4 regions of the Salinivibrio sp. ML198 genome follow, and region 1 is predicted to be linked to each of the others. Evidence: predicted binding sites of a transcription regulator. Region 1 holds the regulator's gene; each other region holds the start of a gene.
What was found. The regulator CRP, encoded in region 1, controls carbon source genes, mostly activating them, when cyclic AMP is high. The targets are predictions, from matches to a motif close to TGTGANNNNNNTCACA.
Positions count from the first base shown of each region.

Region 2: the regulator CRP is predicted to act here: its motif matches at 2,835-2,850, upstream of BZG25_RS03215 (NupC/NupG family nucleoside CNT transporter).
Region 3: the regulator CRP is predicted to act here: its motif matches at 2,514-2,529, upstream of malT (HTH-type transcriptional regulator MalT).
Region 4: the regulator CRP is predicted to act here: its motif matches at 3,618-3,633, upstream of cdd (cytidine deaminase).

Region 1 is NZ_MUEZ01000007.1:13,586-19,614, forward strand. It holds gene BZG25_RS06190 (hydrolase) at 1-782, shown strand, start outside; gene BZG25_RS06195 (YheU family protein) at 891-1,109, shown strand; gene BZG25_RS06200 (phosphoribulokinase) at 1,166-2,035, shown strand; gene crp (cAMP-activated global transcriptional regulator CRP) at 2,285-2,917, shown strand; gene BZG25_RS06210 (ABC transporter substrate-binding protein) at 3,048-3,914, shown strand; gene BZG25_RS06215 (DUF1338 domain-containing protein) at 3,982-4,773, opposite strand; gene astD (succinylglutamate-semialdehyde dehydrogenase) at 4,784-6,029, opposite strand, start outside.
Region 2 is NZ_MUEZ01000003.1:159,005-165,033, reverse strand. It holds gene BZG25_RS03225 (hypothetical protein) at 338-643, shown strand; gene yjjG (pyrimidine 5'-nucleotidase) at 730-1,407, opposite strand; gene BZG25_RS03215 (NupC/NupG family nucleoside CNT transporter) at 1,541-2,764, opposite strand; gene BZG25_RS03210 (BCCT family transporter) at 3,313-4,929, shown strand; gene BZG25_RS03205 (BCCT family transporter) at 5,357-6,029, shown strand, end outside.
Region 3 is NZ_MUEZ01000010.1:111,780-117,808, reverse strand. It holds gene BZG25_RS09005 (glycogen/starch/alpha-glucan phosphorylase) at 1-2,175, opposite strand, end outside; gene malT (HTH-type transcriptional regulator MalT) at 2,681-5,389, shown strand; gene pulA (pullulanase-type alpha-1,6-glucosidase) at 5,581-6,029, shown strand, end outside.
Region 4 is NZ_MUEZ01000014.1:9,077-15,105, reverse strand. It holds gene BZG25_RS10940 (hypothetical protein) at 1-284, shown strand, start outside; gene BZG25_RS10935 (hypothetical protein) at 320-718, opposite strand; gene BZG25_RS10930 (thiopurine S-methyltransferase) at 926-1,546, shown strand; gene BZG25_RS10925 (DMT family transporter) at 1,671-2,570, opposite strand; gene cdd (cytidine deaminase) at 2,669-3,559, opposite strand; gene BZG25_RS10915 (ABC transporter substrate-binding protein) at 3,762-4,496, opposite strand; gene BZG25_RS10910 (hypothetical protein) at 4,588-5,091, opposite strand; gene sbcB (exodeoxyribonuclease I) at 5,362-6,029, opposite strand, start outside.

The DNA of each region.
Region 1 (6,029 bases):
TCGCGGCCTTCCAACGCCAAGGTTGGTGCGGCGTGGTGATGCACTTTCGCAGCTGCAGTGGCCGCCTCAATCGTGCCGCGCGGACCTATCACTCGGGAGAAACCCAGGACGCACGCGCCTTCTTAACCCATTTGCGTCAAACCTATCCAGAGAGTCAAATTGGCGCAGTCGGGGTCTCTTTGGGGGGAAACATGCTGGTGCGTTACCTGGCCGACTATCACGATGATCCCATCGTGACCTGTGGCTGCGCCGTGTCGCCGCCACTTGACCTTGCCGCCTGCTCGATGCGTATCCAGCAAGGCTTTTCCCGTATTTATCAAGCCTATTTATTGCGCTCGATGCGACAAACCCTAGCGGAAAAGCTCACACGGCATCAGCAAGTAGGCCGATGGCACGCGGGGGAGCGCCCGGCGATAAACACTCTGTTCGAGTTCGACCAAACCGTCACCGCTCCGCTTCATGGCTTTGACGATGCCCTCCACTATTATCGCGCCTGCAGTGGTTTATCGGTGCTCGACACCATCAAGGCCCCACTGGCGATTATTCATGCCAAAGACGATCCTTTTATGACCGACGCGGTGATCCCTACGTCCCCGTTACCCGCAAACATTGATTACCAACTCACTGAACATGGCGGCCATGTTGGCTTTGTCGCCGGTAGTTGGCGACAGCCACAGTTTTGGCTTGAGCACGCCGTCCCCCACTGGCTTGCCACTTATCTACCCGTACCATCACCTCATTCGGATCGTGTGAGTGACACGCGCACGATCAAGAAAGCGTAGAGAACCACTGCATTACGCGGAATGATCGGGTAAAATGCGAGCCAATTCACAACATTCACATCAGGCACCCTAGCATGCCATCCTGAGATCGATAAAAGGTGATGTAGTATGATGGTTCCATGGCAATCGATTCCCGACGAGACACTCACAGGTTTAATTGAGCATTTTGTGTTACGGGAAGGAACCGATTATGGTGAGCAAGAAGTCAGCTTTGCACAAAAAGTGGAGGACGTTCGCCAACAACTGCAATCCGGAGAAGCCGTGATTGTGTATTCTGAGTTGCACGAGACAGTGGATATTCGTCGTAAAGCAGCACTCGGATCCTAGCATCGCAGTACTCGCCGTATCGCGATACAAATTCAGACTGAATGACAGGGCGCGTCATGTCGGCTAAACATCCAATTATTGCGGTCACCGGCTCGTCAGGGGCCGGCACCACCACCACCTCGGAAGCCTTCCGAAAGATGTTCCAAATGATGAACATCAAAGCGGCCTGGCTAGAAGGGGACAGCTTTCATCGCTTTACCCGTCCCGAAATGGACGTCGAGATCCGTAAAGCGCGTGAGCAAGGTAAACATATCAGCTATTTTGGCCCCACCGCCAACGACTTCCCTCGGCTGGAACAGTTTTTTCGTGAGTATGGTGACCAAGGCACCGGGAAGTACCGCCGCTACTTACATACCTTTGATGAAGCGGTGCCCTATAACCAAATGCCTGGTACCTTCACGCCATGGCAAGACTTGGCCGACAATACCAATGTATTGTTTTACGAAGGGTTGCACGGCGGCGTGGTCGACGGTGACGTCAACGTTGCGCAGCACGTCGATCTCTTGATTGGTATGGTCCCCATCGTCAACTTAGAGTGGATTCAAAAATTTGTCCGTGATACGCGCGATAGAGGCCATTCTCGTGAAGCGGTGACCGACTCGATTGTGCGCTCAATGGATGATTATCTGCACTATATCACCCCGCAGTTTTCTCGCACCCATATCAACTTTCAGCGCGTTCCCACGGTAGATACCTCAAACCCATTAAATGCCAAAGGGATTCCGTCTTTGGATGAAAGCTTTGTGGTGATCCGCTTTCGTGGCATGAAAAACGTCGACTTCCCTTATCTGTTGCAAATGATCACCGGGTCGTTTATGTCGCGCCATAACACCTTAGTGGTGCCGGGAGGAAAAATGGGCTTTGCAATGGAATTGATCATACGTCCATTGATCCAGCAATTGATAGAAAAAGGCAAGATTGGCTGAGGCGTAGCGCATTCATGATGTATTACTTCTCAAGCCGTGATCTTAGCCACGTTTTTGCCAGTTTTTTAGGCGGTTGGCCTAGATCAAAATCAAGAAATCACCAACAAAAAAAGATACACTCTTGTTAACATACAGTGAGCTTGTAGCCCGCGTTCAGACTTCGTATTCTGTGCAATGATCTGATGGGTTACCCCTCAGACAAAGATAGGACGTTGTTGCCGGGCAACACATGCAGAGGAAATAAGTTATATGGTTCCAGGAAAACCTCAAACAGACCCTACACTCGAGTGGTTCCTTTCACATTGTCATATTCATAAGTATCCGTCGAAAAGCACGCTTATCCATGCTGGTGAAAAGGCGGAGACCTTGTATTACATCGTGAAAGGGTCTGTGGCCGTACTGATCAAAGATGAAGAAGGCAAGGAAATGATCCTGTCTTACCTTAACCAAGGTGACTTCATCGGTGAGCTCGGGCTTTTCGAAGAAGACCAAGAGCGCACTGCTTGGGTACGCGCCAAATCACCGTGTGAAGTGGCAGAAATTTCATTCAAAAAGTTCCGCCAGCTTATCCAAGTGAATCCTGATATCTTGATGCGCTTGTCCTCACAAATGGCGCGCCGCTTGCAGGTAACGAGCCAAAAGGTGGGGGATCTTGCCTTCCTGGACGTCACAGGGCGCATTGCGCAAACCCTATTGAACTTGGCGAAGCAGCCTGATGCCATGACGCATCCTGATGGTATGCAGATTAAGATCACCCGTCAGGAAATTGGCCAAATCGTTGGCTGCTCACGCGAAACAGTGGGACGTATCCTTAAAATGCTGGAAGAGCAAAACCTCATTTCCGCACACGGTAAAACCATCGTGGTATACGGCACACGCTAATCGCGCCGCTCTCTGTATCACCAACCGACGCCCTGGCGTCGGTTTTTTTATCTCCATTATCTGGCAAGCACGCGGATTGCTTCTACACTCAAAACGACATGGTTAACATAAAATTAACAAGGTGTCGTTTATGAAAAAACTCATGATTACCCTCACCGCCTTCGCGCTCTCTGTGTTTTCAGTCCATGCTGCGTCCAATACGACGATTGTCCACCCCGAGCCACGCGCCGGCTCGGCGCTTGATCTCTATGCCATTGAGCTCATCGAGTTTCTTGCCGAAAAGTCGGGAGAATCTGTTACCTTACAAGCCTTTGACGGCCAAATTGGCTCTCAATCTCGTAAGGTGGAAATGCTCAAGCAAGGCAAGCTCACCGTCGACTGGCTTGGTGCCGACCGTACACTGGAAGCTGAATTGATCCCCGTTCGCTATCCCGTGTTTCGTGGCTTACTCGGCCACCGCCTGTTTATTACCAACCAAGCCACCGAGCCCCAACTTGCTCAGATAAGTAGCGCGAGTGACTTGCAGTCTCTTACTATGATTCAGGGACAAGGTTGGGCCGACGTCAAGGTGCTTAACTCAGCGGGATTTCGCGTACGTGAAATATCGAGCTTTGAAAACATTTTCAAAGTGGTTGATACGGGCCGGGCCGATCTCTTCCCTCGTGCCTTGATTGAGCCTTTTAGTGAATTAGCCGAGCGGCCGCAATACGGTAACCTGTTAGTTGACCCACACCTGATGCTGATCTATCGCTTCCCAATGTTCCTGTTTGTGTCTCCGCAACATGCTGACGTCGCCGAGATGTTAAATGGCGCTTTTGAAGCGGCGTATCAAGACGGATCATTTATCGAGTTTTTCAATAATGCGCCTTTAGTTAAGGAAACCTTTGAAAAGGCGAACATTGGTGAGCGTACTGTCATCCGAGTCGACAACCCGCATTTAAGCAACGAAACACAAGCGATTCCAGACACGTTTTGGCTCGACATCGAGGCTCAATAGACGATAAAAAAGGGAGCGTATCACACGCTCCCTTTTCCCATGATGTCGATAAGCAATGTGTGACGCACTAATGGGTGCTTTCAAAGATTTTGTCTGCCGAAGCAGCCACAAAACCTTGGTAGAGTTCACCATTGGGCAACACATACCGCTTAGCAAACTCGTAAAAGCCACCCGGGATGGTTTGCGTGCAATCGGAGAAAGTAACGGGCACGCGGTCAGCCATGGTGGAGGATTGCTCCAGATACACAGATGCATCCCCTTTGACTTCCCCACCTGACTCGTTAATCGCAAAGCCATTATCACGCAATCGGTTGTTCACCGAGAGGCAATCATCATGCGCATTCAGCTGATTCACACTCACGGTAAAATGGTTCGCACCATAACCGTGTGCCGCCACCCAAGACGCATATTCACTCTCTTCGGCAAGCGTTTGATAGGTTGCCCAATCAATATCCCATAGGCGGCCCTGATGGAGAAAATCGCTGCCTGTAAGTGACGACGCATCAACTTGTGCCACCAGCTTCTCAACAATCGCCTGAAGCGCGGGCGAGCATTGCTCGACCATCAACTCACTGATAAAGACTTTCGGCATCAAGGGATCGGGGTGCTCAAAATGGCAAGCCTTGAGCTTTTTCGCTTCAAAGGTATAGTCACCTTTTTGCTGATACCCCAAGGCGAGAAATGGACGCGCGAGTACCTTTAGTCCAACCTTAGGCAAACCAAATGTCCGTAAGGCAATATGGTCATTGATCAAAGGTTGCCCTTCCTCTAATAAGGCATGCACCTTATGTGCCGAAGGGCACAGGCGGTTGATGTAGTCCTGCCACAGTTTGTCGAATAACGCTTGGCCACTGTCCATGTTGCTCTCCTTAGTCCTGTTGAGTCGGTATACCGGGGGCGAACGTCTCGGGAAGCATCACCTGCTCGCCCTCCATGGATGCCATGGGATAAGCACAATAATCTGCCGCGTAATACGCGCTAGGGCGTAAGTTCCCCGAAGCACCTGGCCCACCAAATGGCGCATCGCCACTGGCTCCGGTCAGTTGACGATTGCGGTTAACAATCCCTGCACGAATATGGTCAAGGAAATACTGCCATTCACCATCGTCTTCACTGATAAGCCCGGCAGACAATCCATAACGGGTGTCATTGGCTTTGGTGACCGCATCGGCCATATCCTGGTAACGCTGCACTTGCAACAACGGGCCAAAATACTCTTCATCCGGTAAGTCTTGGATACCACTGACATCCAAGATCCCTGGCGAGATCACCGCATCATGCTGATGTTCACACTCAATCACTGGCTTCGCGCCCAGATCAACAAGCTTTTGTTGTGTCGCCAGGATGCCTTCCGCTGCCGCCACTGAGATCTGTGCGCCCATAAACGGAGCCGGATCATCAAACTGACCGCCTACACGCACGGTTTTTGTCCATTGAGCTAGGCGAGTCAAGATCTTGTCACCCACTTCCCCCTCAGGCAACAGCAAGCGGCGCGCACAGGTACAGCGTTGGCCGGCGCTAAGATACGCTGACTGAATGATGGTATACACGGTGGCCTCTAAATCACCAAACTGATCACTGACCACCAAGGGGTTATTTCCCCCCATTTCAAGTGCGAGCATCTTATCAGGCTGACCGGCAAACTGGCGGTGGAGAATATGGCCAGTATTGGCGCTACCGGTAAATAGCAGTCCGTCGATGCCGCGCGCTTGCGCGAGTGCCTCACCGGTATTACGGCCACCTTGCACCAAATTGATAAGGCCATGTGGCAGCCCCGCCTCTAGCCAATACGCCAGTGTTTTCTCCGCCACTTTCGGCGTCAACTCTGACGGCTTGAATACCACACTGTTACCGGCCAGTAACGCGGGAACAATGTGACCATTGGGCAGATGACCCGGGAAGTTGTAAGGACCAAAGACCGCCATCACACCTAACGGGCGGTGGCGCAACACCGCTTGCGTGCCATTGACGTCCTTCTCGCGTGAGCCCGTTCTCTCGTGGTAAGCGCGTAATGAGATCGCCACTTTTCCGACCATGGCACCGACTTCGGTTTTGGTTTCCCAGAATGGTTTGCCCGTCTCTTCCGCAATGGTGCGCGCTAAATCATCCGTATTC
Region 2 (6,029 bases), on a different contig from region 1:
TCAACTTGTTGCAAGGGTGAAAACGAGGACGGAAGCGAAGTCGATCACTGGTAAGGAGAATATTCCCCATCTTCCTCTTTTCTACGCCTAATAACCGCCGCCGTCTTGTGAAATTTTTCGAACGAGTCATTCATATTATTGTGATTGTCGTCACGGTCTGTCAGGCGTAATCTCATTCTCGTTCCACGGCAATAGCGCAATGACAATGTCGAACCGTGATTGCGCCTTGATGAGTCTCTGGAGACAGATTTTTAGAAATGGAGACATTGAGGTGACAAATCACCGGCACAATTTGCGTTTAATAGCTGTCAACCCATTACGAAAGAGGAAACAAACCATGAAAAAACTTGCTGCAATCTTTGCCCTAACGTTCGCTTCAACGTCTGTCATGGCTGGTGGTCTGAACCTCGATGTAGACCCTGCAGAAGGGGGCGCTTGGGTAACGGTCACTGAACAAGGCCAAGCGGTAAAAGGCGCTAAAGTCGCCAATGAGTCGGGTCTTGATGCGAAGGTAACGGATGAGTCTGGTCGTGTATTTATCCACGCTCAGAACCAAAACAGCCGCTCAATCAACTTTGTGGCTAGCACCGATCAAGGTGAGCGCGCAGAGCAAGCCGCATTCATCAAAGGCGACCACAGCTAAAAGACACGCGATTGAGTTCAAGCCGCCGTTAACAATGGCGGCGCCGATAAAAAGAGAGCATGTTTGCTCTCTTTTTTTGTCACTGTTTAGGTTGGCAGTAGCCAATTTTTTAATTGATGTAGAGAGTCAACTTGGTGTGTCGGCGCAATATCTTCAGGGACAGGAGTATTATCGACATTTAACCAACATGTATCGATGCCGGCTTGCATGCCACCGAGAACGTCAGAATGTGGGTTATCACCCACCATCAAGATTTTTTCTTTAGGCGGATGCCCCATTTTTTCAAACGCATGTTCAAAGATACGTGGGTCAGGCTTAGCGACACCGACCTGCTCAGAAATGACCAACGTAGAGATCGCCGCCTTCAATCCTGTTTTCTCTAAACGAATATCTTGTAAAGCCGTAAACCCGTTGGTGATGATACCAATATGGGCATGCGGGGAAATGGCGTCGATGAGCTCCCGAGCCCCTGGCAATGGTTCACAGATGTCTGCCATGGCATCTAAAAACCCTTGGTTTAAGGAAGAAGGGGCGACGTTTAAGCGCTTTCCCCAGTCCGTAAAGCGTTCGGCCTGTAGAGTCTGGGCATCAATTTCCCCATTTTGATACTGTACCCACAGCGGTTTATTGCGTGCGGAGTATTCGGCAAACGCCTGCTGATCAAAATCGACATCGTAATGCGAGAACAGACGTTGTAAGCCGGAGAACGCATCAAAGTGAAACAAGGTCTCGTCGGCATCGAATAAAACCCATGGGTATCGCATGTTATTACATCTCTTTACGTGAAGTTAACTAAGTGTAACAGAGTGCCAGTGCGGTTTTCGAGTCCATTTTTGTTTACTCACCGTCCATGGTGAGAAACAGCGTGAGTGGTCGCGAGCGAATACGCTAGGGGAATCACAAGGAAAGGTAGAGACCTGCCAAGGTCGCACTCATCAGGTTGGCGAGTGTCGCCGCGAGAATGGCGCGCATACCGAGTGTCGCAATATCGCCTCGGCGTTCGGGTACGATGCCGCCTAGGCCTCCCATCAGCATGGCAATGGAGGTCAAGTTGGCAAAACCACACAGCGCAAACGTCACGATAGCTTGACTGTGGGCGGATAATTGGCCTTTTAAGTTCATAAAATCGGCAAAAGCAACAAACTCGTTCACTGCGATTTTTTTACCAATCAAGGTGCCTGCGGTCATGGCTTCATGCCAAGGAATGCCAATTAACCAAGCCACCGGCGCGAACAGGTAGCCAAACAGCCATTCAAGGCTCAGCTGAGGCAGGTTCAAAAGAGGACCAAGCTTACCTAACCCACCATTGATGAGCGCAATCATACTGATCACGGCCAATAAACTGGCACCCACTGCCATGGCGATTTGTAAGCCACTTAAGGCGCCTTGCGTGCCGGCATCAATCAGGTTCACTGGTTTGTCCTGTGTGTCTTGCACTGATTGATGTTGCGTCGGGGTCATCGGTGTTTCGGTTTGTGGCACGATGATCTTGGCCATCATGAGTCCTGCCGGTGCCGACATAAACGCCGCCGCAATAAGGTACTTCATTTCCACACCGAGCCCTGCATAGCCTACCATGGTGCCGCCAGCCACTGAGGCGAGCCCACCCACCATGACAGCAAACAGCTCTGAGCGTGTCATGGCAGCAAGAAAAGGCCGAACAACCAGCGGCGCTTCAACAGAGCCAACAAAAATATTGGCGGTGGCAGACATTGATTCTGTACGCGACGTGCCGAGTACACGTCGTAGTAGTCCACCAATCAGGCTAATGACCCATGTCATGACCCCAATGTGGTACAGCACAGCGATCAGTGCAGAGAAAAAAACGATGGTGGGCAATACATTAAAGGCGAATATAAAACCGAGTTTGAATTTAGCGAGATCGCCAAAGAGGAACTCTGCGCCTATGTCACCAAAGCTGATGATCGCAGAGACGGTGTCAGACGCGTTGGCCAAAATACGCTGGCCAAGGGGAACCGAGATGATAAAGCCAGCAAAGACGATTTGTATGAGGAATGCACCGCCAACGGTGCGCCAGTTAATCGCGGATCGATTTTCAGAAAAACCCATCGCGATAAGAAAGAGGACGCTAATCCCCAACAGGCCAATGCCAAACTGCATGATGTTGCTCCGCAAACGTTAAACTTGAGATGGAAAACGATTGCGGCGGTATTGTACGTGGTTTTTCTTATGTGACAAGTGTCACTTTGTGTGTTTTGTGTTTGCATTTTGTTTCATCAATGGTGTCTTTGATATGAGCAAGCGAGTTGCCCAAGCGTGATGACTTTCACGATCGTTATGTTTGCTTAGCAATGGTGGAAAATACGACTATGATTTTAAAAGGGTGTTAGGCGTTCTAAAACGCTATTAACCAAATTGTTTATTGTTCTGAAATAAAGAGTTCAAATAACCGGGAAAGCCAGTAAAATCGGGGCATGGAGGGAAGTTGGTGTTGGGTGCTTGGTTAGAAAGTAAACATTTGGTTAGGGGCCTAATTAAATTTTTTCTCAGATGTGGTAATGTAGTTGATTGTGTGGTGACAGCTGGTCTTTTATTGCTGGTAAAGATGGCTTGAACAGCAATGAATAATGGGCGCACCACCAACACTCACAGGCTTCCGAATAAACGGACTAAGGAGTTAACTCGTGAGCGATAAAAGCCATGAAGATATGATGACACCAGACGGGAAGGTTAACCCGATCGATACTGATTATCAGGTCGGTCAGGATAACGTGGCACTGAAACTCGGCCCGTTTGGTTTTGATATTCACAACCGAGTATTTATGGTCTCAGGGCTGGCTATTTTGGCCTTCATTTTTGTCACCCTGGCCTTTCAAAACCAAATTGGTCCTGTTTTTGGGGATCTACGTGGATGGCTAACTTCAAACCTAGACTGGTTCTTCCTTTCAGCAGGAAACATTTTTGTTATTGCCTGTCTAGTGCTGATTGCGTCTCCACTGGGTAAAGTGAGACTCGGTGGTACCGAAGCTAAGCCCGATTACAGCTACGGCGGCTGGTTTGCGATGCTTTTCGCAGCCGGTATGGGTATTGGTCTGATGTTCTACGGAGTTTCAGAGCCACTGACGCATTTCCAAACGGCGTTAGGCGGGACATCCGTGGGCGCTGATGGTCTTCGCACTGACTGGGCGCCTTTGGGTGCGGCAGCCGGTGATACAGAGGCGGCGCGCCGCTTGGGTATGTCTGCCACGATTTTCCACTGGGGCTTACACCCATGGGCGATTTACGCGGTATTGGCGTTAGGCCTGGCACTGTTTGCGTACAACAAAGGCTTGCCTTTGACCATGCGTTCTGTGTTCTACCCACTGTTCGGTGAACGTGTTTGGGGCTGGACGGGCCACGTGATTGACATTTTGGCAATCATCGCGACCTTGTTTGGTCTTGCAACATCGCTTGGCTTGGGTGCCTCACAGGCATCAGCGGGTCTTCACTATCTGTTTGATACACCGCTAGGTGATACCACAGAAGTGTTGCTGGTAATGGGTATCACAGGCGCCGCGATTCTTTCGGTTGTGGCTGGTGTTGATAAAGGGGTCAAGCGCCTATCTGAAATCAACATGATGCTTGCGCTATTGCTGCTTATCTTTGTGATTGCAGTGGGTCCAACCATCGCTATCCTAACCGGTTTCTTTGGTAACTTGGGCGCGTATCTACAAAACTTGCCTGCGCTGTCAATGCCATTTGGCCGTGAAGATGCCAACTTTACTCAAGGTTGGACATCCTTCTACTGGGCATGGTGGATTTCTTGGTCCCCATTCGTCGGTATGTTTATTGCGCGCGTATCGCGTGGCCGTACCGTGCGTGAATTCATCACTTGTGTGTTGATCATCCCATCAGCAGCCTGTGTATTGTGGATGACTGCCTTTGGTGGCACCGCAATTGGTCAGTTCGTCAATGAAGGCTATACCGCGGTTACGGACGCAGAGCTGTCACTGAAACTGTTTGCGATGTTAGATGATCTGCCACTAGCAGCGATCACCTCGTTTATCGGCATTATCCTGGTCATGGTGTTCTTTATCACCTCGTCAGACTCAGGGTCATTGGTTATCGACACCATTTCTGCCGGCGGTAAAGTGAATGTTCCTGTGCCACAGCGTGTATTCTGGGCCTCTTTCGAGGGCTTGGTGGCCGTTGCGCTGATCCTTGGCGGTGGCTTGGTCGCCCTGCAAGCAATGGCGGTGTCGACAGGCTTCCCATTCACGATTGTGTTGCTGGTTGCTACCGTGTCACTGTTTAAAGGTTTGGCCTCAGAGCCTCGTGCTTCGTAAGCCAAACACTTAACGTCACGTTAAGGTTTTATAAGCAGCCCCAAGTGGGCTGCTTTTTTTATTGGTTACGTTTTTTCCTGCCTATTGTTCGTTTTTCTTCCCTGATTGCGCCAAAAGCGAGCACCTTTATCCAATCGTTATAACTGTTAAAGAATGAGTTCAAAGGATCTGCTTCGTTGTAAATAAGCTGTGCTGGCAAGGTATGTGTGTAACAACCTTGATGACAAAGTGACCAAGCGGTTAGGGGCCTAATTAAAGCGCGTTCGCTCTATGGTATTCTTGCTGACCGTGTTGTCATTGCCACCCTTTTTGGTGTTTTTATCACGCTTAAATACCAAGCAACCTTCGGCAGTGTTCGGCAACACAGAGAGGCTTGTGAATCGACGGACTAAGGAGTTAACGCGTGAGCGATAAAAGCCATGAAGATATGATGACACCAGACGGTCAGGTGAACCCGATCGACACTGACTACCAAGTGGGTCAGGATAACGTCGCTTTGAAAGTCGGCCCGTTTGGTTTTGATATTCACAACCGTGTATTTATGGTCTCAGGGCTGGCGATTATGGCCTTTGTCTTTGTGACCTTGGCCTTTCAAGATAAAATGGGGCCGATTTTTGGCGATTTACGTGCTTGGCTGACTGCAAATCTCGATTGGTTTTTCCTCTCGACAGGCAATGTTTTCGTCATTGCTTGCTTAATACTGATTGTCTCGCCGTTAGGAAAAGTGCGGCTGGGTGGCACAGAAGCCAAGCCGGACTTTGGCTATGGTGGCTGGTTCGCGATGCTTTTCGCCGCGGGTATGGGCATTGGTCTTATGTTCTATGGCGTGTCAGAGCCGTTGACGCATTTTCAAACCGCGCTCGATGGCACGTCGACAAATGCTAATGGTATCCGGACTGACTGGGCCCCGTTAGGCGGCGCCGCGGGGGATACAGACGCGGCACGTCGTTTAGGTATGTCCGCGACCATTTTCCACTGGGGACTGCACCCTTGGGCCATCTATGCGGTGCTGGCGCTTGGTCTCGCACTGTTTGCTTACAATAAAGGGTTGCCGCTGACTATCCGTTCGGTGTTCTATCCCTTGTTTGGTGAGCGCGTAT
Region 3 (6,029 bases), on a different contig from region 1:
CAAGGCGGCCTTCAATAGAGGCTGGCTATGATAGACCGCTTCAGGCTGATAGCCTTTTTTGCGCAACGCCGTGACGCCATCGACATCAAGACCAAAGATATAGATGTTGTCGTCACCCACTTCTTCACGGATTTCCACGTTCGCGCCATCCATGGTGCCAATGGTGAGCGCGCCGTTGAGTGCCATTTTCATGTTACCCGTGCCAGACGCTTCTTTACCGGCCATAGAAATCTGCTCAGACACATCGGCAGCAGGAATAATGATTTCCGCCATACTGACACGATAATCAGGAATAAATACCACTTTGAGCTTGTCACCGACTCGTGGATCATTATTAATGGTTTCAGCCACCTTATTAATCGCATAGATGATCGATTTTGCTAATTCATAGCCAGGTGCCGCTTTCGCAGCAAAAAAGACCACACGCGGCGCCATATCGAAATTCGGCTCATTGATGAGGCGCTGGTACAGTGAAATGACGTGTAATAGATTAAGGTGCTGGCGCTTATATTCATGCAGACGCTTAATTTGTACATCAAAAATCGCATCGGTATTTAGGGTGATATCGAGGTGCTCTTTGACCCATCCCGCCAAACGCTGCTTGTTGCGCTTTTTGACATCCATAAATGTCTTTTGAAAAGCAGTGTCATCCGCATATTGTGCAATCTGCTCGAGTTGCTCCAATTGCGCTGGCCACTGCTCACCGATTTTTTCACTGATCAAGTTGGACAAATCAGGATTACAGAACTTCAACCAACGACGCGGTGTGATGCCATTGGTCACATTTTGAATACGCCCTGGGTATAGCGCGTCAAATTCTGGGAATAAATCACGCTTAACCAACTGAGAATGCAAGGCGGCAACGCCATTCACCGCATAAGAGCCAACCACACATAAATTAGCCATGCGCACCATGCGCTCACCTTTGTCGTCAATCACAGACAACACCTGCTTTTTGGCCACATCGCCGGGCCACTTCGCTTCTACCTCTTGCATGAAGCGATGGTTGATCTCAAAAATGATCTCCATATGACGCGGCAGCAAACTGGCAATCAACGCCTCACTCCAGGTTTCCAGCGCTTCGGGCAGTAAGGTGTGGTTGGTGTAAGCAAAGGTACGACTGGCGATGGACCAAGCCTCATCCCAGCCCAGACGATAATCATCCAGCAATACGCGCATCAGCTCAGGAATAGCGATGGTGGGGTGAGTATCGTTCAACTGAATGGTTTCGTAGTCTGGTAATGCGGCCAATGCATGCCCTGCCTCTAGATGACGACGGAGAATGTCTGCTACAGAAGCTGCACTGTGGAAATACTGCTGCATTAAGCGCAATGTTTTACCCGCATCGTGGTTATCGTTGGGGTACAAGACTTTGGTCAAATTCCCTGCAGCGATGGCGGATTGCTGAGCTTGGGTATAGTCACCGTCATTAAAGGCATCAAGAGCAAACGGCGTTAACGCCCGTCCTTCCCATAAGCGAAGCGGATAGACCGTATTGCTTTGATAACCCACAATCGGCAGATCCCAGGGCATGGCCTGAATTTTCATGCCCGGCACCCACTGACGGTACGTGTGCCCTGAGTCCTCAATCACCTCTACATGGCCATAAAAGCCAATGGTTTGCGCTAAGTCAGGACGTACCACTTCCCACGGGTAACCTTCAGGCTCACGCCACGCATCCGGTGCTTCTTGTTGTGCGCCCTCTTTGAATGACTGGCGGAACAAACCATATTCATAGTGCAAGCCATAGCCGACCGCAGGATACTGTTGGGCCGCCAATGAATCCATAAAGCAAGCGGCGAGACGCCCCAAGCCGCCATTGCCCAAAGACGGATCACGCTCTTGTTCAAGTAAATCCGTTAACCCGAGGCCAAGCTCACTCACGGCATCGGCAATCGCATCGTACAAGCCCATGCTAATTAAATTGTTGCCGGTTAACCGACCAATCAAAAACTCGAGGGATAAATAGTTAACACTTTTAGCTTGTTTAATGGCTTGATCGTGTTCAGTGGCTACTAGGTCACTTGTGGTATGTTCGGCTAATGCACGGCCCAATGCGAGGTACCAGTCGCGTAGCTGAGCGGTGTCTGGCGCGTGACCTAACTGGGTTAGGTGTTGAACCATACTGATTTTAAACGCACTTTTATCAAACGCATGTTGCTGTTTTGGTGTCATGTCGTCGCTCTCGATAATGGAATGAAACCTTGATGGTTATTCATCCTGCCCAACCCGAGCACGGCAAACATCCTCCCACGTCATTCTCATCAAAGGAGGAGACCACAGGGCGTAGAGAGCCAGGTCACATAGCAATAGTGAGCCGCCTCTCATCAAATCCATGAGCAGCCCTTTATCGAGTGACCTAAGTCACGCTATGAAACAAAAAAGGCGCTACGCCCACGGTGAAAAACATCGCTTTCCTTTTGTGATTTTTGTGCGCTAACGCAAATTAAGCCCTAATAAACCGAGATGGATGTGTATCTCAATCATTAAAAAGGCCACCAATATGACGTTTAAGTGATATAAATCACAATTAAAAGGCGTAGCTGCACTAAATTGGGGCATCCGTTAAGAGATCAGGGATAGATCATAGTTTGTGCGTTTGAAGTTACATACACTGCAATCAGGATAGAGGTGCGCACCAAAAAGGTCGCACCGCATTTGCAGTGAAGGACAGTGTCTTATGTGGATCCCATCAAAGCTGACTCGGCCTGGACGGCTTTATAACGCGATATTACGCCCGCGTGTGCTCGATATTTTACAACAAGCCCCTCACTATAAGCTGGTGCTGTTTCGCTCTCCGGCCGGATATGGCAAAACCACCATGGCTGCACAATGGCTCGCGGATCAATCCAATGTCGGCTGGTTTAGCATTGATGATAGTGATAACGACAGCTTTCGCTACATTAACTACTTACTGCAAGCGCTGCACCACGCTACCCAAGAGGGCTGCGCCAACACGATAAAGCTGGCGGAAAAACGCCAATTCTCATCACTTCGTGCGCTCTTGTCTGATGTCTTTGCTGAACTGGCAGGGTTTCATGCCACTAGCTATTTGGTGTTGGATGACTATCAGCTCATTGATAACGAGGAGATTCATGAGGCGATGCGCTTTTTCATTAAGCACATGCCAGATAATCTCACTTTGGTGGTCACCTCACGCGCCAACCCTCCACTGGGCACCGCGAATTTGCGCGTACGCGACTTGATGATTGAGATCGGCAACGAGCTTCTCGCGTTCGATAACGAAGAAACGACGCGCTTTTTTAATCAACGTGTCGACGATGGCGTGGATGAATCCACGGCGAACGCATTATGCAACTACGTTGAAGGTTGGCCGTCAGCCTTGCAGCTCATTGCGATTCAAGCGCAGCACCAAAAGCGTACCCTGATGCAAAGCGCCGCGTCTTACGCTGGTTTTAACCATGCCCACCTTTGGGAATATTTGGCCGAAGAAGTGTTTGATTTGCTTGATGCTGAAACACGTCAGTTTCTCATGAAAGTCTCCGTACTAGAGATGTTTAATGACGAGTTGGTTTTCGCACTCACTGAACGCGAAGATGCATTGAATATGCTCGAGTCACTGAATCGCTATGGTTTGTTTATCTATGCGCTGGAGGGGGATAACAATTGGTTCCGGTTTCACCATTTATTCGCGGAGTTTTTGGCCCACGAGCGCCAAGCCAGGATCCCCCACCAGCAACAGCCCTTGCATAGACAAGCCGCACTGGCATGGTTGAAGTTACAATCTCCCCATCAAGCGTTGCGTCATGCACGCTACGCCAAAGACGATGCATTGTTGGCCGATATACTCAATCAGCACGGCTGGCGTATGTTTAATCGTGGTGAATTGTCGACACTAGAAGCCGCGATTATCAAGCTCAGTGATGAGCTTTTATACCAATACCCCAATTTGAGCTTACTGCGTGCTTGGTTAGCGCAAAGTCAGCACAGGTATCATGAAGTTGGCGAACTTTTAGCCAGTGCAGAAAAAGCCTATCAAACCCGACAAATCCCACTTGATATCGATTACCAAGGCAATGCCAATGCGTTGCTCGCCCAAGTGGCCATTAACGCGAATAATCCTGAGCAGGCGATGCAGCTGGCAGAAAAAGCGCTCGAGCAACTCGATAGCGCCAATTACCGAGGACGTATTGTCGCGACTTCCGTGGTTGGCGAGGTAAATCATGTGCTCGGCGAACTGGATCGCGCTTTATCCATGATGCAACAAACGGAAAAGTTAGCGCGCCAGCATCAGGTATATCACCAAGCGCTGTGGGCCATTTTACAGCAAAGTGAAATTCTCCTGGCACAAGGCTATGTGCAAGCCGCGTTTGAGTTGCTCGACAGCGCCGATCAGCTCATTGAAGATCAGCAATTGCACCAAGTTCCTTTACATGAATTTGCTCTACGGCTTCGCGCCCAAATACTCTGGTGTTGGAACCGTCTGGATGAAGCTGAAGCCTGTGCGTATAAGGGGCTACAGGTTTTGGAAAACCAACCGCCAAGCAAGCATTTGCATAGTTACTCTATGCTCGCGCGCGTGGCTGTTAGTCGCGGTGAGTTAGATAAAGCGGCCAAAAGCATTGAGCGCATAGAGCACCTTCTTCGAGAATCAGTTTATCATGTTGATTGGACCGCTAACGCGTCACTCTCGCTATTGCTCTATTGGCACGCCAAAAACGAACTGACCAATATGGATGAGTGGTTACATCAAGCCGTTCGCCCCGCGACCGCCTGCAACCACTTTAGCCAGCTTCAGTGGCGAAACATTGCCCGTGCGCATCTGCATTTGGGTCAGTATGACCAAGCACGTCAAGCGATTGATTTTCTGCGCCGCGAAGCGAACAGAGCCAATTTGGTGACCGATAAAAACCGCAATTTGATTGTTGAAGCCGTCCTTGCCAGCAAAGAACAAGAGACAGAATACGCCAAAAGCCTCTTGCAAGATGCGCTGATCCTCACCAATCAAACCGGCATGATGGGTAACTTTTTGATTGAGGGCGAGGCGCTCTCCCCGCTCCTGCATGCGTTAATTGAACAACACGCACTCGGCGCCCTCGAACGCCACCGCGCGCAACAACTCCTCAAGGAAATTGCGAGCCATCAACGCTCTCGTTCAACGCACTTTGATGAAGCCTTTGTCGAAAAGTTGGTCAACCACCCTAACGTGCCAGAGCTCGTGCGAACCAGCTCATTGACACAACGCGAGTGGCAAGTGCTCGGCTTAATTTATTCAGGCTTCAGTAACGAGCAAATCGCCCATGAATTGGATGTCGCGGGAACAACGATCAAAACCCATATTCGTAATTTATATCAAAAGCTCAATATCGCTAACCGCAAAGAAGCGGTCGTCACCGCCGAAAACCTTTTACAACTTATGGGGAATTAGTCAACCCTGTCTACGCCCTCAGGCTTTTCTTGGGGGCGTAGAGGCCTCGCGCTCTCCCCCTACCTTTCGTGATACTTTGCTGAATTTCATCATCTTTTCTGTAATGACACGCTGAATTTTAACCCGATCACGCATGGTAGATGCCCTCCTTGAGTAAGCTGCGCTCAGTATTGATAAATGAGGAAAGATCAATGAAGCGCACTCACTTTTTGCAACCACTCGGCACACCGGTCGCCGTTGCAGCTACCATAGCGTTAGCGGGTTGCAAAATCGAAAACGACCCCAATTTGCCCCCTAGAGACGCGGGCACCAGCGATGCCAGTGTGCTATTTGCTGACGCCGATACCCTGCTCACCCATCAAACTAACGCCACCTCGCTCACCTTGTATTACTCCGCTGATGGCACGATGCGCTATAACCCGGACACGCAGCAAGTGGAAAACGCCACTGCGAGTGTCGAATCCACCCTTACCACGAGCGATAATTGGCAGACATCGTTTCCCCATTTGCAAGGTAACGTCAAAGGGTTCTATTTTGACTTTGTTAGCGCCAACATTGCCCTGAAGCAATGGCTTAAAGGACAGCTTCTCGCCATCGCCAAAGACGGTGATACCGTACTAACCGCAACCGATGTGCAGCC
Region 4 (6,029 bases), on a different contig from region 1:
AAGCCAGTGATGGAGCGTCTCCGCTTTCTGCACAAGAGCAGCTATACCAGCAAGCCACTCGCGTGATGTCGGTGCGTAACACCGATACGGCCAATTTGGTGCAGCTGGCACGTCTTGCGCGTCAACAAGGCATTGAAGAGCTAACGATTTTAATGCCTTATGCCCTTGAATATCGACAAATGGAGGCGATTAGCCAGCAAACCGATGCGCAAATTGAGTACAGCAATGAGAACCGTGAATGGGTTCGCCTAACGCTATCCTCAGGTCTTAATCCTCAATCCTAACCAGCCATGCTCCCAACTTATTGATGCTGCGTGAATTAATGACGCTGAATAAAGGCGGGATCGACGCGCGCGATCCCTTGTTTGTTTTGCTCACAGTAATTGAACGGCTTGTCTGTTGGGGTAAAGGCGATAATGGCACATGAGGTGTCAGCCGCTAACGCCGCATCAATAAGCGCTTCATCATCGTACCCTGCTTGGCGATGGACCACGCGTACCTGATTCGCATTAATGCCCCAGAGGCTAAGCTGTGCCGCATTTAAAGCGCGAGGTGGATTAATGATCGTGACCCACTTGGGCTGGCGTGCTTGCAGTGCAATCGCGCGTAAGGTCGCTTGCCAGTGTGCGTTTACCTGTGTGGCGGCGGTAAAAGCAGCATGATAGCAAGATGATGGCGTGACACGCGCGGGAGACTGAACCTTAGCTTGATTTGACACATTAGACGTCACGTACATAAAAAACCTGTATATATAATCAATACTGTATGCTTAAACAGTAATGTTTTGTGGCGTCACTCGCAAGTCACTTAGTGGCTAGTTTGTGATCAAGATCGATAATAGCGTCTAACGCGCCTGAGTCTCGACGTTAGTGAGTTTGGGGAAATAACTTGCTAAAATCACCGTTTTCATCACGTTGGAGAGAGCATGGAACAAGCGTTCTGGCATCAGCGCTGGGCTGAAAACCAAATAGGCTTTCATCGCGATACGGTACACCCGATGCTTATCCGCCACTGGTCATCACTGGCCCCACAAAGTGACGAAACGGTTTTGGTGCCCCTTTGCGGAAAGTCGATCGATCTCAACTGGCTTGCTGAAAAACATCAGCATGTTATTGGCGTCGAGCTTAGTGAGATCGCAGTGCGTGCCTTTTTCTCGGAAAACTTATATACCCCTCAGGTTTATCGCGCACCGTCAGGGCATATGCACTATTGTTTTGATGAACTGGAGCTGATCAATGGCGATTTCTTTACCGCGCGCCTGAGTCCTATGCCATTGATTTATGATCGCGCCGCCTTGGTGGCCATGCCGCCTGCTATGCGCGCGCAGTATGTCAGCCATATTCGAACCTTGCTGGCACCTGGAGGGCGTTTGCTGCTGATTACCTTATTTTATCCGCAAACGGATGACACGCCGCCATTTTCCATTGATGCGTCGGTGGTAGAAGAGGCGTTCCAAGGCTTAGACATCAGTTTGCTCGAGACACACACGGAACCCGACGGCGAGCGTGGTGAACAAGTGTGGTTAATCAAAGCAGCGGCGTCGTAGTGGCCGATGTGGGTGAGAATGTGTCAAGGGGCCATGACGGCCCCTTTTCTTTGACGTCGCACGCTCTTTGACGGCGTAAGCAGCCGTCTTAGTGGGCAAGAAAGCGTAGAAACTGGCAAACCGACTATGCGAGCTTATTTTGTGCCTGCGTGTATTGGCGTGATTCCCAGTGAGTAATAAAAAAGACCGCTGCAATAATAATACCTGCCCCTAACCACAGTCGGCCGGGTGGAACCCAACTAAACACCAGCCAACCAAAGAGGACGTTAAGAGGGAGTTTAGCGTGATCAAAAGGCTGCACAAAAGAGGCATCGGAAACAGCATATGCCTTGGCAATGGCCCACTGTGCGAGGGCCGTCAGTATGCCGGCGCCAAATAACATCCACCAAGCAGTGGATGTCTGAGGGAGCGTCCAATCAGGCACGGCGAGTAGCAAATTAAAGGGCGTGATCAACAAAAGTAGATATACCACCATGGTGGTGGGAGGGTCATAAGCGGATAAACGTTTCACCATCAGCGAGTAGGTGGCCCAGAAAAACGCCGCACCAACAGGCAATAACGTTGCCCAAGTGAACGCATTTGACCAAGGCTCGAGGATAATCATGGCGCCGCAAAACCCAGCGAGCGTCGCAAGACCGCGCGCGATCCCCACTCGCTCTCGTAAAAACAGCCCAGAGCCTACCGTTGCGAATAGCGGTGAGGTCATTAATAGCGCAATCCCTTGCCAAATGGGCACTGGGTAGGCCAGCGCCCACAGCCACAGTTGAATGCCAATCACGGAGATAAACACCCGCAGACAATGCTGACCAAGGTGTTGGGTTTTGAGTGCTTGACGGATCCCGAGTTGCTTCAACCAGGGGATCATCGCAACCAAGGCGATGGCGTATTGAATGAAGGCAACCGTGGTAGAGGGTAAGCCCATTTTAAAACTAACGTACTGAGACAGGCTGTTAACGAGGGCAAAACACAGGCCTGCGGTCAGCATCCAGGCCGCACCTTGGAGTGGATTATGAATCTGTTTCATTGCCGTGACTATCCGAAAAAAGACGCACGGATAGTAGCGCAAATCCGACCTCAGGGCGACCTGAAATCCCCTGAGGGCCGGACAAATAAGGAGCGCGCTTAGCGGGTTGAATACACTAAGGGAATATCTGGGTCAATGGCATCCAGTGTTGCCTGGGTATCGGCTAGGTGACTGACTGTACTCGTTGCCATTTCGGCCAGCGCAACAGAGCGAATGTCTGTCCAATGGTAGCCCGCCATATTGACCGCAATTAATGCAACCTGAAGAGGCGGAAGACTTGGGTTAAAAGCCGCGTTCTCGGCATACATGCCAGAGAAAAATTCGCCATCATTGGTTTCAACCGCTGCCCCGCTATAGTTACCTGAGTAGGGCGCGTGACTGCGGTTAGCGGCGTCAGCGGCGGCTTTTAGCAATGGGATATCGATATCATCCGTTGATAATTGATTGGACTCGTCAGTCAATAAACGAGAGTCAATCCCCAAATCGGCAGGACCAAACGGCTCGGGTAGATAGGTGTGCAAATCTTTCGGATCGGATTGTGGCAGCTGGATGATCAAGGACTCAGCGCCATTGAGCTCATTCATGAACTGCCGACAGTGACCACATGGGCTGTAATTGATCGTAATATCGGTGAGGCGTTTTGCCCCTTTTGTCCAAGCATGGCTGATAGCGCATTGCTCGGCATGCACTGTCTGCCCTAGCTGCACCCCGGTGAATTCAATGTTTGCGCCTAAATACAGGGTGCCACTTTCATCACGGACAATAGCACCAACATTAAACTGAGAAATGGGGGTAACCGCATAGGCCGCCGCCAAAGGCAATAAAGCAAGACGCAGTGCGGCGCCGTTAAGGCCACTGGCGGATTCCATCTGCGCCACCTGCTCTGGTGTGAAGGTAGCACCAAAGTTTGCGTCATTTATCCAATCAGAGACAACGCTTTGTAGGGCGTCGGGTAATTGTGTCAGTGCGTCAGTTAGTGCGGTTCGCATAGCATCTCTTCTTTATCGTTAACGGGAGGACAGTGTAGAGAAGCCTTTTCAATAATTGTGTGAGTAATGTCACGCATGTTTTGCAAGAGCGGATTTGTTGCTGAAAGTTAGAGTGACATCAATATTTTTATGCCTCTTAATGTGGCCATCATGACGACGTGCGTAGGCAGACACGTCCGCGAGCCGAAAGACGGTTGATGCATTATGGCTGCCAATCGACATAGGGGCGATGTACCTTACGATACTCACGCGTGAGATCGCCCTGGTCACGCAAGCGAGTAATCAGTCGTGTGAGATACGCATCGATTTCTCGGCCCGCTTCGCCTTTAGGAATGATGAAGACATCGTGGAAGTCAGCAAAGTGTGCGCGTTTGATCATGGTTAAACCTAGCTCTTTAAGTGCCATGTCAGCTTCCTCTTGCGCCCAAACGAAACCATCAATTCTCCCCGCGGCCAAGCGCAACAAAGATTGTTTAATACTGTGCGAGCGTTGCACCTTAAAAGGCATATAGTAGGGGACGGCTTCAATGGTATAGCGTGAGGGGGTTGCCCACAGCGCTTTGACCGAGAGCGGGAGCGCTTTATTGGTGTAAAGGACATGCGTGACCTGGCCAAATGACACCTCGCTAAAGTCGAAAGGCAAGGTGAACACTTCCCGCGTCGGACGCACCGCGGGTAAACCAAAGTCGGCTCGCCCTTGTGCGACACTGTTTATCGCGCGATGAATAGGGAAAACCTCGATAATAATCTTGGTGCTAGGGTCTTGCGCATCAAGGTAGCGGACGAAATCGACAAACGCGCCGCTACCGTCCAAATTGATCAAGCCAGGTAGTTCGCCAAGGTGTGCGACATAGGTTTGTTCAATGGTGGCTCGGGTAGGGGTGGAGAGGCTGAGCAGCGTGATAAACAACAGAAGCGGTAAATAGCGGCGTGGCATTATCTCTCTCTCAGATTTTAAAGCCGATGGACAAAGCAAAAACGACGACCTAACACGACACGCCCGTGGCGCACCACGGGCATCAAACACGCTAAGCTTGAGTCAATAATGCTGTCATGCCAATAATGACCGCCGCTGCCGTGACCAGGATCGTGAGTGGTTTAGCGATACTAAACGACGACTCTTCAATGGTCGTTGAGTGCGTTAAAGACGGTGGAGGCGTCTGTGATGCAGCGTTTGCTGCTCGTCCTGGACGCTTGGCAAGTGTTTGCTGCGGAAGCGACACACGAAAACCAAATTCACCGACTACCTCAAAGGGAAGGCACTTTTTGCCGTTGCGGTAGGATTTGGCCATTAATGATGTCACCACACTTTGATGCTGGGCAAATGAGCTGTCGGGCAAGGCCACTTGTTTGAATAAGGTGCGGCTAGAGAGTACCTCTCCGGCATAGTAGCAAAGCATCTCGAGTAAACGAGACTCTTCGTAAGAGAGAACCGTGATCGTGTCATCGGCCCAATATAACGTACGGCTTTCTGGTTCAAAATCAACCTCGGGAAAGCGGTAACAGCGCGTATCTACTTTTGTTGTCATCATTGCCCACACTCCAAACAACATCCTTTTTAAAAGTGTGGACTCAAATCACAGAACTGCAACTGGTCAAGCTATCTTTTTTTTGGTAGGACAAAGTGGGCAGTGTGTCAGCATTGCTAGTTAATAACTTAAAAAACATGACGTTAAAAACAAAAGGCGACCAAACCTGTCCACCACCGCTACCTGATAGGTAGACTAAGGTCGGAGTGATGGTCGGTCGCCTTACTGACCGGACGGTGTATTCGCGATGCGTCTTTAGCAACCGTGCCAGTGTTAGCCAACCAGTGATTCCACATAGTGGTAAATCGCTTTTAAAACGCGAACTTTATCCTCCTCAGCTTGGTGCTGTTCAGCGAGATGCTGCAAGTTATCCATATAAGCAGGAAGGTGTGTTTCAAAGTAATCACGTCGATGCATAAACCATTTTTGCTGCTCGGCTTCGGTGAGCGTCCATGGGTAATTGCGCGCGCGATAACGGAATAACAGCGGCTTAATGCGCCAGTCATCAACACTGAGATCCAGGGCTGCAAGATTCTCAGGATCGCGTGCACGGATGATGTCCATCGCACTGCGGTCGCTTTTCGAGAAAAAGCCCGCATACAGGGCCGTATCCACGTCCTGATCGTTGAAAGGCTTGGCATCGGCAAACACGGCAACGAGCTTTTCGCGTAATTCTGGCGCGGCTTTCAATGCTTTTAGGTGTTGTAAGCACGCTTCGCGATCCACACCGAGTCGGGCAGCATCCTCTGGTCGTAATGTTTTTGCATCGGCGAGAACGGGGCATTTATTGATATGCACCAGTTTAAGTGGTGCCGGTAACTGTCCTTCCGTGAGGTCGTGGTGCGGGGTATACAGGCGCTCGCGTAACGTATCAGCGTCCAATTCAAACAAAGGGGCCGGGTCACGGGCCAGATCGACAGTAATCACGGCATTGGGGTTAT